DNA from 2 places in the Mesorhizobium sp. B1-1-7 genome. Region 1 is predicted to be linked to the other one. Evidence: predicted binding sites of a transcription regulator. Region 1 holds the regulator's gene; the other holds the start of a gene.

Region 1 (6,160 bases):
ATGCCGCGCTGCTGAGCGCTGCGACATCCAGCTGGCTGTTGCGGTTTCGCTCGACGATCTCGGACCAGCTGCGCCGGCACCATCGCTTTCTTGGGCTGGCGCCGACATTGCGGGCGGCGGCCGGCCTCAAGGACGGCTACGAAGAGGCCATGAACGCGCTGCGCGAGGCGATGGCGATCGAGCACCACACGGCGATCATGGAAGCCGCCCTGGACCGCGACGTCGAGCGGGCAAAAGCGCTGATGACGGCCCACATCGGTTATACGCTGCACGTCTATGTCCACAGCGAGGACGGCGACGCGAACAAGGACGTCGCGCGCGCCGGCAGCTTGAAAGCGGTTGCCGGATGATCTCGGCACCTCCGCATCGTCCGACGCTTGACGAGATTGCCGAAGCCCGCGATCGGCTGGCCGCCTGGCTGCCGCGCACCCCGCTGCTGCGCCTCGATCTTGGCCGTGCCGACCAGCGGATATTCCTCAAGCTCGAGACCCTGTCGCCGATCGGCGCCTTCAAGCTCAGGCCGGCGCTCAATGCCTTGCTTTCTCGTGACGCCGATGAGCTCAGGCTCGGTGTTGCGATCGTCAGTTCGGGCAACATGGCCTATGGGATGGCCTGGGCGGCTAGGGCTCTTGGCGTTCCGATGGCCGCCTACATGTATGCCGGCGCGCCGCAGACCAAGATCGACGGTGTCCGCCGTCTTGGCGGCGAGGTGCGCTTTGTCTCCCACGGGACCTGGTGGCGCTACATCACCGCGATCGAGCGGCCCGACATTGGCGAACTTCTCATCAATCCCGTTACCGATCAGGCGGTGCTGGCTGGCAATGGCACCATCGGCCTCGAGATTGTCGAGGATCTGCCGGATGTCGATTTCGTGCTGACGCCATATGGAGGCGGCGGCATGACGACCGGCGTTGCAAGTGCGCTCAAGGCCCTTCGTCCGCAGGCGAGGGTCTTTGCCGTCGAGGACGAGAACGCAGCGCCGGTGACCGCCGCACTGGCGGCCGGACGTATTGTCGAGATCGAGACACGGCCCTCCTTCATCAAGAGCATTGGCGGTCCCTCCCTGATCCCCGAACTGTGGCCGTTGGCGAACCAGCTCATCGACGGTGCCATCGCCGTCAGCCTGCAAGAGGTGACGGAGGCCATGCGGCTCCTGTTCTAGAAGGCCAAGGTCGTCGCCGAGGGCGCGGGCGCCGCCTCGCTGGCCGCGGCTCTCCGCAGCGAGCAGGCGACCGGCAACGTCGTCTGCGTCATCTCCGGCGGCAATATCGATGCGGAATCCTATGCGCAGGTGCTGGCCGGTGCGATCCCGCCAGCCTGATCCCGTACCTGCTTCCGAACCGGCGATTGTTGGCGTTTTGATTTCGTTTCGTTCACGGCAGGCAAGCCGATCGCAAGCGCGGAAATCGGCCTCGCCGGGCTCTGCCGTCGGCTGATGCCGAGCCATGTCGCAAGACAGGCCACAGGCTATTAACCAAACATTTCAATGCGGGCGACGGGCGGCAACGGGCGAAAAACCCCGATTTCCGGCCTGTCCGGGGCCGCAAATGATTTCGGCTCTCTTACCAAATTCACTAAACTTTAAACGGTTGCAGAACACAACTGGAACAGATAGTGTTTGTTCTGGGTTTGTTTTTCGATTCTGGATCAGAACCATTCTGGATCAAAACCCTTGTCCAGATGCCTTGGGGGCCGCCATGCTGACACGCAAGCAACATGAACTCTTGATGTTCATTCATGAACGGCTCAAGGAAAGCGGTATTCCGCCCTCCTTCGACGAGATGAAAGAGGCGCTCGACCTCGCCTCCAAATCAGGGATCCATCGCCTGATCACGGCGCTGGAGGAACGCGGCTTCATTCGCCGGCTGCCCAACCGGGCGCGTGCGCTGGAAGTGCTGCGGCTGCCGGATTCGATCGCGCCGGGCCTCAACGCGGCAAAGAAATTCTCGCCAAGCGTCATCCAGGGAAGTCTCGGCCAAGGCGGTCTCGGTCAGGGCAGCCTCGGCCGCCAGATCAAGCCGGCACCGTCGCGCTTTGCCGCTGCCGGCAATGACGACGATGCGGTTCCAGCGGTGTCCATCCCGGTCATGGGTCGCATCGCCGCCGGTGTGCCGATCGATGCCATCCAGCATCAGACGCATACCATCTCGGTGCCGCCGGACATGATCATGGGCGGCGAGCACTATGCGCTCGAGGTCAAGGGCGACTCGATGATCGAGGCCGGCATCTTCGATGGCGACACGGTCATTATCCGCAACGCCGATACGGCGAGCCCGGGCGAGATCGTCGTGGCGCTGGTCGACGAGGAGGAAGCGACCCTGAAGCGGTTTCGCCGCAAGGGTGCTTCGATTGCGCTTGAAGCCGCCAATCCGGCCTATGAGACGCGCATCTTCGGGCCGGACAGGGTCAAGGTGCAGGGCAAGCTCGTCGGGCTGATCAGGCGCTACTGAGCCGGCACGGCACTTGGCTTGTCAGGTTTGCGATAGGGCTCCAGGCCCCTCGCCTCGCGCGAAAATTTTCGCTGCGCGTGCCAGGGCCGATACGGGCTATCTACTGCGAAGCTGATGGTTGGCGGACCGGTGGCCGATTGGCGGTCGAAGAAGATGGCCGCACTGCCCTTGCGGGCGAGCTGCCGTTTGGTGACGACGAGAACCAGCGGATTGTGGCAAGAATCATAGGCCGTCGCGTCATTGACAATGATCAGGTCGGCGAAGCCACAGGCCTTCCAGGTATCCTTGCGGTCTTCGACATGCGCTATGATCGCACCGGACGGGTGCCTGGCGAGACAGACGCCGTCAGTGCAATAGAACGGCGCTCCCGGCGGGAGATTGACGGCATCGGCAATATCGAATTGTCCATCCGCCTTGTCGAACATCTCCGGCAGGATGATGGTTTCGGATCTCAGCGCGCGCTTCCAGTTGTCGACCGTGAATTCATTTGGCCGGGGCCGGCTGACCGCGAGTTCGCCGCCGCCGATCGGCAGCGCGACCAGCCGCGCATCTTCCGAGACCAGCACATCCGGCGGGCGCGTGTCGGACACCGCCAGCAAGCCGGCGAGCGCGAATGGAAGCGCTGCAAGCCGCAGCCACGTCGTCGCCATCGTCGCGATGACCAGGGCAATCGTCACCAGCAGCACGGATTGCTGTGAGATGAGCCCGACAGCATCGACCGGAGAGCGTTCCGATATCCACGCCGAAATGGCGATCATCGCGGTCAGGCCCTTGCCCATCAGGTAAAGGGATGGCGCATCCAGTCCGAACGGCATCAGCAGCGCGCTGGCAACGGCCAGGAACATCACCACCGACACGATCGGCATGACGGCCAGATTGGCGAACAGGCTGAGCGGCGACACCCGCTGGAAATGCCAGATGGCAAACAGCGCCGTGGCGCTGCCGGCGATGATGGAGGTCATGGCCAATCCGCCTGTCGCCAGCAGGAATTTTCGGGTCAGGAAACCGGGCAAGGAGCGCTTCGGCGGCGGCGGTCTGGTCTTTCCCGCACGGTGATCCGCCCAGCCCGCATAGGCGCCAACCAGGGCCGCGGTCGCAGCGAACGACATCTGGAAGCTCGGACCGACCACCTCATGCGGCGAAACCAGGATGACGGCGATCGCCGAGATCGCAAGATTGCGCATGGTCAGCGCCGCGCGATCGAACAGGACGGCAATCAGCATCACCGCCAGCATGATGAAGCTGCGCTCGGCGGCGACGACGACGCCGGAGATGACGAGATAGGCGGCGATCGACAAAAGTGCGGCCGCGGCCGCGTATTTCTTCACCGGCCGGCGCGCGGAAAAGTCGGGGAACAACGCGAAGGCGCCGCGCAGCAGACCCATGATGGTGCCGGCGACCAGCGCCATGTGCAGTCCCGAAATGGAGATGATGTGATAGATGCCGGTGCGCCGCATCGCTTCGTTGATTTCGTCGGGGATGCCGGCGCGCACGCCGACGATCAACGCCGCCGCGATCTCGCCTTCGGCGCCGCCGACGCTGCCCCTGATATGGTCGGCAATGGCTTCGCGGGCGTTTTCTATCGCTGAGGAAAGGCGGGCCGACAGCGGCATGCCACCGTCATCGGCCGCAACGACTTTTGGATTGCCGAGAAAGAACCCGCTGCCGCCGATGCCGGCGAAATAGCTGTCGAAGGAGAAATCGTAGCTCTCCGGCCGCACCGGACCGGTTGGCGGCAACAGCTTGGCGTAGCCCGTGACAAGGGAGCCGGCGGTCATTTCCGGCGGTATCTTGCGTGCCGAAAGCCGAACCCTTTCCGGCGCGTAGCGCAGTTTCGGCCGGGCGGTCGATGTCACGTCGATGGTCAGCCGGATGCGGCCGGTCTCCATCTCTTCGATCGAGACCACGCGGCCGCTCAGTTGCGTCGAGATTTCCGAGCCCAGCATCTGGGTTCCGGTGCGCCACGTCTCGACCTTGGCGGCGAGCAAGCCAAGCGCGCACAGCAATGCCGCCGTCATGCACAGATGGGTTTTCGGCCACGAGCGCGAGACAATCGCCAGCAGGCCCATGAGGGCCACCACCGCGACAGGCCTGGCGAAGTCCGGTTCGGCTGCCAGGGAAAAATAGCCGATCGCGCCGATTGCAAGGCAAACCGGCACCAGCAGGAAGCCAATGCCGCGGTCAAGCTCCAGCTCCGCCGCCGCAGTGATGCCGTTGCGCAGGCGCGGCAATGACAGCCGGCCGAGTTGCCGACGCACACGCACGATCCTGCCGGCCGGCGACGAAACTGGGGCGGGGATATCCGGTAGCGACTGCTTGCCTGAACCCGGCACGAGAGGCGATTGCGTCGGCAACTCGGCCGGCAGCGGCATCGCAAACAAGGACCGCTCGCTGACGCCAACAACTGCGTCCTCGCCCTGATCCGAGCCCCGGCTTCGTCCAGCCATCGGGTCTGCCCCTTGCACCCCTGACGCCCTATGGTACATGAACGCGCGACGCGCGAAAGTCCGCGCACCCCACACCCCGCTTCAGACGCTTCCCGAGAGTTCAATGTCCGACAAGGTCGTCACCCGTTTTGCCCCCTCGCCCACCGGCTACCTGCACATCGGCGGCGCGCGCACGGCGCTGTTCAACTGGCTGTATGCAAAGCATACCGCCGGCACGATGCTGCTGCGCATCGAGGACACCGATCGCGAGCGTTCGACCGAGGCGGCGACGGCCGCGATCCTGGACGGCCTCACCTGGCTCGGTCTGGGCTGGGATGGCGACGCGGTTTCGCAGTTCGAGCGCGCGCCGCGACACCGCGAGGTGGCCGAGGAGCTGGTGCGCCTGGGCAAGGCTTATTACAGCTACGAGACCCCCGCCGAACTCGAGGCGATGCGCGAGGCAGCGCGCGCCAAGGGCCTGCCGCCGCGCTACAACGGCCAGTGGCGCGATCGTGATCCGTCCGAAGCCCCGCCCGGCGTCAAGGGCGCAATCCGTGTCAAGGCGCCGACGGAGGGCGAGACCGTGGTGCACGACCGCGTGCAGGGCGAGGTGCGCTTCCCCAACAAGGATCTCGACGACTTCATCATCCTGCGCTCCGACGGCAACCCGACCTACATGCATGCCGTCGTCGTCGACGATCACGACATGGGCATCACCCACATCATCCGTGGCGACGATCACCTGACCAATGCCGCCCGCCAGACCGTGATCTACAACGCCATGGGTTGGGATGTGCCGTCGATGTCGCACATCCCGCTGATCCATGGCGCCGACGGTGCCAAGCTGTCGAAGCGGCACGGCGCGCTTGGCGTCGAGGCCTACCGCGCCATGGGCTACCTGCCGGAAGCACTGCTCAACTACCTGGCGCGCCTGGGCTGGAGCCACGGCGACGACGAGATCATGTCGATCAAGGACATGGTGTCCTGGTTCGACATAGGCGACGTCAACAAGGGCGCGGCCCGTTTCGATTTCGCCAAGCTGGAGGCGATCAACGGCGCCCATATGCGCCGCATGGCCGATGCCGAACTCTTGGACATCTTCATCGCCACCCTGCCCTATCTCGAGGGTGGCCCGGCGATGGCCGCGCGCCTCGACGACCGCAACAAGGCGCAGCTGCTGGCAGCGCTGCCCGGCCTGAAGGAGCGCGCCAAGACGCTGGTCGAGCTCGTCGACGGCGCCGCTTTCCTGTTTGCCACGCGGCCGCTGCCGATCGACGACAAGGC
Region 2 (6,160 bases), on a different contig from region 1:
CGTCACCTTCTGCCGGGCGCTCAACATTCCAACGCGCTATTGCACCGGCTATATCAGCGACATCGGCATGCCGAAGCCTTGGGCGAGCATGGATTTCTGCGCCTGGATGGAGGCCTATCTCGGCGGTCGCTGGCATGCTTTCGATCCGCGCAACAACGCGCCGCGCATCGGCCGCATCCTGATCGCCTCCGGCCGCGACGCGGCGGACGTGCCGCTGACCCATATTTTCGGACCGGGCACGCTTGCCGGCTTCAAGGTGTGGACCGACGAGATCGTCGAATAGAAGGGTTCCAGCCCTCGAGCCTTCAACGACCTGAACGATCGGGACGGTTCGTGCGTTGTGCTGCCTGTGGAGCTTCGGCGGCGGGGCAGCTACGATGGGTATCCTGAAGGAGACAGCATTGCATGGCCGGGCATGGCGGCTCGAAAACGGTTATCTATGCGGCGCTGGCGGGCAATCTCGCCATCGCGCTGACCAAATTCGCCGCCGCCTTCTTCACCGGCAGTTCGGCGATGCTGTCGGAGGGCGTGCACTCGCTGGTCGACACCGGCAATGGCAGCCTGCTGCTCTATGGCATGCATCGTGCCGCGCGTCCGGCCGACCGCACGCATCCGCTGGGCCACGGCCGCGAACTCTATTTCTGGAGCTTCATCGTCGCCCTCCTGGTCTTCGCGCTGGGTGCCGGCGTGTCGTTCTACGAGGGCATCATCCACATCATGGCGCCGGAACCGGTTGCCAACGTCAAGGTGAACTACATCGTCCTTGGCCTGTCCTTCCTGTTCGAAGGCAGCTCCTGGCTGGTGGCGCTGAAGGAATTTCGCCGGCAGAAGAGCAAGGGGGAAGGCTGGCTGCAAGCGGTGCAATCGAGCAAGGATCCGAGCGTCTACACCGTGCTGTTCGAGGACAGCGCCGCCCTGCTCGGCCTGATCGTCGCCTTTGCCGGCATCCTGGCGGCGGAACTGCTCGATATGCCGGAACTCGACGGTGCCGCTTCCATCGGCATCGCCCTCATCCTCGGCGCGACGGCGGTCTTCCTGGCTCGCGAAAGCAAGGGCCTGCTCATCGGCGAGCCGGCTTCACCCGAGGTGCAGAAAAGGGTGCTGGCGATCGTCCAGCAGGATCCGGCGGTACAGCGGGCGAACGGCGTTCTGACCGTCCATATGGGACCGGCAGAGATCGTCGCCGCCCTGAGCATCGAGTTCGAGGATCATCTGGCGGCGCCGGAGGTCGAGGCCTGTGTCGAGCGCATCGAGGCGCGCCTGAAGGCAGAAATGCCGGAGATCACGCGGCTGTTCGTCAAGCCGCAGACCACTGGGACCTGGGAGCAGCGGCGCAAGCTGATCGGTGCCATGTCCGACCCGGCCCTGGACTAGCAAAGCGAAGTTGCCTCGCGGGCTTGCCCCGCTAAGATTGGTCCGAATTGCAGGAGGAGCGACGATGAAGATAGACGGCGGATGCCACTGTGGCGCCATCACCTATGAAGCGGAGGTCGACCCGGAAAAGACGTCGATCTGCCATTGCACGGATTGCCAGCAGCTGACCGGCACCGCCTTTCGCGTGACGGTTCCGGCGCCGGAAAACAACTACCGGATCACGCGCGGCACCCCGAAAATCTACATCAAGACCGTGGCGAGCGGCGCCAAGCGTGTCCAGGCCTTTTGCGCAGACTGCGGCTCGCACCTTTACGCCACGTCGGTCGGCGATGGTCCGAAGGTCTATGGAATTCGGGTGGGGACCGCGCGACAACGTCAGGATCTGGTTCCGACACTGCAGAAATGGCACCGATCGGCGCTGCACTGGCTGCCTGAATTTCAGGGCATGACCACCGTGGAGGAGCAGTAGCGCCGGGTCAGGTGCCGCGCCTCAATCGTCGCCTTCGACGACCCTCAGCCTGAGCTGACCGGTCTTCGAATCGGCGACGCGGGGGCCGGCGTCGGCCTTCGCGGCCGGTGCACGTGAGGCGCCGTCCGGGCCGGCATCGCCGTCCGGCTGCGTGCCGAATTCCAGCGCCTCGATCTTCTGGCCGCGCTTGGTGACCTTCGATGTCGAGACCAGGATATCGTCGATGTCCTTGGCCGACTGGCCGAAATGGACCTGCAATTTGCGCACCCGCTCGTCGACCCGCGCGACATCCTCCATCAGCCGGATCACCTCGCCCTGGATCAGATGCGCCTGTTCGCGCATGCGGGCGTCCTTGAGGATGGCCTGGATGACCTGGATCGACAGCATCAGCAGCGACGGCGAAACGATGACGACGCGCGCCCGATGCGCCTTGTGGACGATCGCCTCGAAATTCTCGTGGATTTCGGCGAACACCGATTCCGACGGGACGAACATGAAGGCGGTGTCCTGCGTCTCGCCCTGGATCAGGTATTTTTCCGAGATGTCGCGGACATGGATCTCGATGTCGCGGCGGAAGGCCTGGGCCGCGACCTTCTGCAGGTCGGCGCCATCGGCGGCACGGATGGCGTTCCATGCCTCCAGCGGGAACTTGGCATCGATCGCCAGCGACGGCGCACCATTCGGCATTTTCACCAGGCAATCGGGCCGGCTGCCGTTCGACAGCGTCGCCTGGAACTCGTAAGCGCCATGCGGCAGACCGTCGGCGACGATCGCCTCCATGCGCGACTGGCCGAAGGCGCCGCGCGTCTGCTTGTTGGATAGGATCGCCTGCAACTGCACGACCTGGCCGGCGAGCGACTGGATGTTGCCTTGCGCGACATCGATGATCGCCAGCCGCTCCTGCAGCTTCGCCAGGCTCTCATGGGTGGATTTGGTCTGTTCGGTCATGGTCTGGCCGATGCGGCCGGTCATGGCGTCGAGACGCTGGCCGATCGATTGCGTCAGCTCTGCCTGGCGCGCGCCGAACACTTCGGCGATAGCGCCCATGCGGCCCTGCATCTCGGCCTGGGATTGCAGAATGCCGGCCATCCGCGCCTCGGCGTCGCGGGCGTGGTCTGCGGCTTCGGCAGCCGCCATGGCGCGCGCCTTGGCTGACCGCCACAGCGCGACGACAAGCGCCACGAACAGGCCAAGAAACAGCAATGCGCCGAAAGCCATCGCGTGGCCAAGCGTGATCGTGGAGGCGCCAAGCCGTGCGACGGGCTCCGAAAGGATGGTGCTCAGGTCATTCATGTGGACAGCATAGCCGATTCGGCCCGACGACACAGATCAAAACGTGAACGAGGCTCAGACGCCCCGGTTGACGCTTTTCGCTGGACGTCTTAGGTGGAACGCCATGCCGATCAAGCCGCTCATCATCCTTCCCGACCCCATCCTGCGCCAGGTTTCCAAGCCGGTAGAACGCGTCGACGCGCCGTTGCGCGGATTAGCCGACGACATGCTTGCGACCATGTATGACGCGCCAGGCATCGGGCTGGCCGCGATCCAGATCGGCGAACCCCTGCGCATGCTGGTGATCGATCTCGCCAAGGAAGACGAGACGCCGGCGCCGCATGTCTTCATCAATCCCGAAATCCTGGAAAGCGCCGACCAGCGCTCCGTCTACGAGGAAGGCTGCCTGTCCATCCCCGACTACTACGCCGAAGTCGAACGCCCCGCTTCGGTGCGTGTGAAATACCTCGATCGCGACGGCAAGCTGCAGGAGATGGAGGCCGAGGGACTGATGGCGACCTGCCTGCAGCACGAGATCGATCATCTCAACGGCGTGCTGTTCATCGACCACATCTCGAAGCTGAAGCGCGACATGGTGGTGAAGAAGTTCAAGAAGCTCGCCAAGGACAGGGCGCCGGGCAAACTGGTGGGATAGGGGAATGCCCCTTCGCGTCATCTTCATGGGCACGCCTGAGTTTTCGGTGCCGACGTTGCGCGCCATTGCCGAAGCGGGACACCAGATTGCAGCCGTCTATACCCAGCCGCCGCGCGCCGCCGGACGGCGCGGGCTGGAACTGACGCCGTCGCCGGTGCAGCGCGAGGCTGAGCGGCTGGGCGTCGAGGTGCGCATGCCCGTATCGCTGAAAGGCGAAGCCGAGCAGGCCGCTTTGCATGCCCTGGGGGCGGATATCGCGGTGGTCGTCGCCTATGGGTTGCTGCTGCCGAAGGCGGTCCTCGACGCGCCCCGGCTCGGCTGCATCAACGGCCATGCGTCACTGTTGCCGCGCTGGCGGGGCGCGGCTCCCATCCAGCGCGCCATTATGGCGGGCGACCTGGAAACCGGCATGATGGTGATGCGCATGGAAGAGGGCCTGGACACCGGGCCGGTGGGACTGGTTGAAAAATGCGGCATCGAACCCGATGTGACGGCCGGCGATCTGCATGATTGGTTGATGAGCGTCGGTGCTGCCCTGATGGTGGAAGCGCTGGCACGTCTGGAAGAGAACACCCTGAGATTTACCGCACAGGCCGCGGACGGGGTGACTTACGCCAGAAAAATCGATAAATCCGAGACGCACGTGGACTGGACGCGGCCAGCGGCCGAGGTCCACAACACCATTCGCGGCCTGTCGCCCTTTCCCGGCGCCTGGTCCGAGATTGACATTGGCGGCCGCCCGGAGCGGCTGAAACTGCTTCGCTCGACGCTGTCCGAAAGCCTCTCGCTTTCGGATGATTTGGGCGAGTCGGGAGGCATTCTCGATGACCGGCTGACGGTCGCCTGCGGAACAGGCGCGGTCAGGCTGGTCGAAGTTCAACGCGCGGGCGGAAGGCCCGTTGCCGCGTCGGAATTCCTGCGCGGGGCCAAGATCGAAAAAGGAACGAAGTTCTCATGAGCATGATGTCGATACGCGCGGCGACGCCGCGGGATCGCGAGGCCATTCGCGACGTCGAGGAACACGCTTTCGGCCAGCAGGCGGAAGCCGGGCTGGTCGATGCGCTGGTGACCGGCGGCGATGCCGTCGTCGAACTGGTGGCGGAGGAAGATGGGCAAGTGGTCGGCCACATCCTGTTTTCCCGGCTGTTCGTCCAAAATGGCGGCAAGAGCTTCGCGGCCGTGGCGCTCGCGCCGCTGGCGGTGGAGCCCTCCTTCCATGGCAGCGGCATTGGCGGCGCGCTGATCCGCGAGGCGCATATCCGCCTCAAGGATGCCGGCGAGACGCTGGCCGTGGTGCTGGGAGATCCGGCTTATTACGGCCGTTTCGGCTATAGCCATGCGCGGGCCGAAAAATTCGAGAGCGAATACCAGGGCGAAGCGCTGCAGGCGCTGGCCTGGGGCGACGCTCCGGAAACCGGCAGGCTGATCTATGCTTCCGCCTTCACCGCTCTCGCCGCCTAGGCGAAAGCGTGTAGCTGCCCGGCATGCCGCGTTTTCGCCTCGACATCGAATATGACGGCAGCCTTTTCGCCGGCTGGCAGCACCAGGCCGACCAGCCTTCGGTGCAGCAGGCGATCGAAGAGGCGATCGAAAAATTCTGTGGCGAGGCGGTGCGACTGCGCGCCGCCGGCCGCACCGATGCGGGCGTGCACGCCACGGCTCAGGTCGCACATGTCGATCTCGTCAAGGCATGGCCTGGCGACAAGGTGCGCGATGCCGTCAACGCCCATCTGCAGGCGGCGGGCGCACGCGTTGTCATCCTCAAGGCAGGCGTCGTCCCCGACGATTTCGACGCCCGATTCTCGGCCACCGGCCGCCACTATCTCTACCGCATCCTCAACCGACGCGCGCCCTCGGCGCTGGAGAAGGGCAAGGTGTGGTGGGTGCCGAAGCGGCTCGACGCCGGCGCCATGCACGAAGCGGCGAAGATCCTGTTCGGGCGGCACGACTTCACCACCTTCCGCTCGACGCAGTGCCAGGCCAACAGCCCGGTCCGGACGCTGGAGCAGCTCGACGTGAGCAGACAGGGCGACATGATCGAGGTGCGGGCTTCGGCACGCTCCTTCCTGCACAACCAGGTGCGATCCATGGTCGGTTCGCTCAAGCGCGTCGGCGACGGCAGCTGGAGCGCCAACGATCTCAAGGCGGCGCTCGAAGCGCGCGACCGCGCCGCCTGCGGCCAGGTGGCGCCGCCCGACGGGCTTTTTCTCATTGGCGTCGATTATCCCGAATAGAGGCGGGACGCTCTATCCGGGATAGAGCCCGGAAAGGCTCTGAGCCCCGACATCGTCCGGCACGGCGATGCCGAGCAGCATCTGCAGCCCGAACAGCACCAGCAGCGACGCGATGAACATGCCGACGAAGACGGCGGTGCCGACCGCCGCTCCCTT

What was found. Region 1 encodes LexA, which represses DNA repair genes until DNA is damaged. Its sites were predicted from a motif close to TGTTCNNNNTGTGTTCNG; they were not measured.
Region 2: FJ978_RS26475 (DNA recombination protein RmuC) is a predicted target of LexA. The motif match lies at 3,169-3,186, and genes of this name have one in related genera.

Annotation. Positions count from the first base shown of each region.
Region 1 covers NZ_VFWQ01000001.1:206,884-213,043, reverse strand. The annotation lists gene FJ978_RS01040 (GntR family transcriptional regulator) at 1-350, shown strand, start outside; gene FJ978_RS01035 (pyridoxal-phosphate dependent enzyme) at 347-1,162, shown strand; gene lexA (transcriptional repressor LexA) at 1,698-2,450, shown strand; gene FJ978_RS01025 (ComEC/Rec2 family competence protein) at 2,444-4,897, opposite strand; gene gltX (glutamate--tRNA ligase) at 5,001-6,160, shown strand, end outside.
Region 2 covers NZ_VFWQ01000018.1:22,549-28,708, forward strand. The annotation lists gene FJ978_RS26460 (transglutaminase family protein) at 1-283, shown strand, start outside; gene FJ978_RS26465 (cation diffusion facilitator family transporter) at 406-1,374, shown strand; gene FJ978_RS26470 (GFA family protein) at 1,439-1,843, shown strand; gene FJ978_RS26475 (DNA recombination protein RmuC) at 1,865-3,136, opposite strand; gene def (peptide deformylase) at 3,240-3,770, shown strand; gene fmt (methionyl-tRNA formyltransferase) at 3,775-4,728, shown strand; gene FJ978_RS26490 (N-acetyltransferase) at 4,725-5,231, shown strand; gene truA (tRNA pseudouridine(38-40) synthase TruA) at 5,255-6,004, shown strand; gene FJ978_RS26500 (hypothetical protein) at 6,017-6,160, opposite strand, start outside.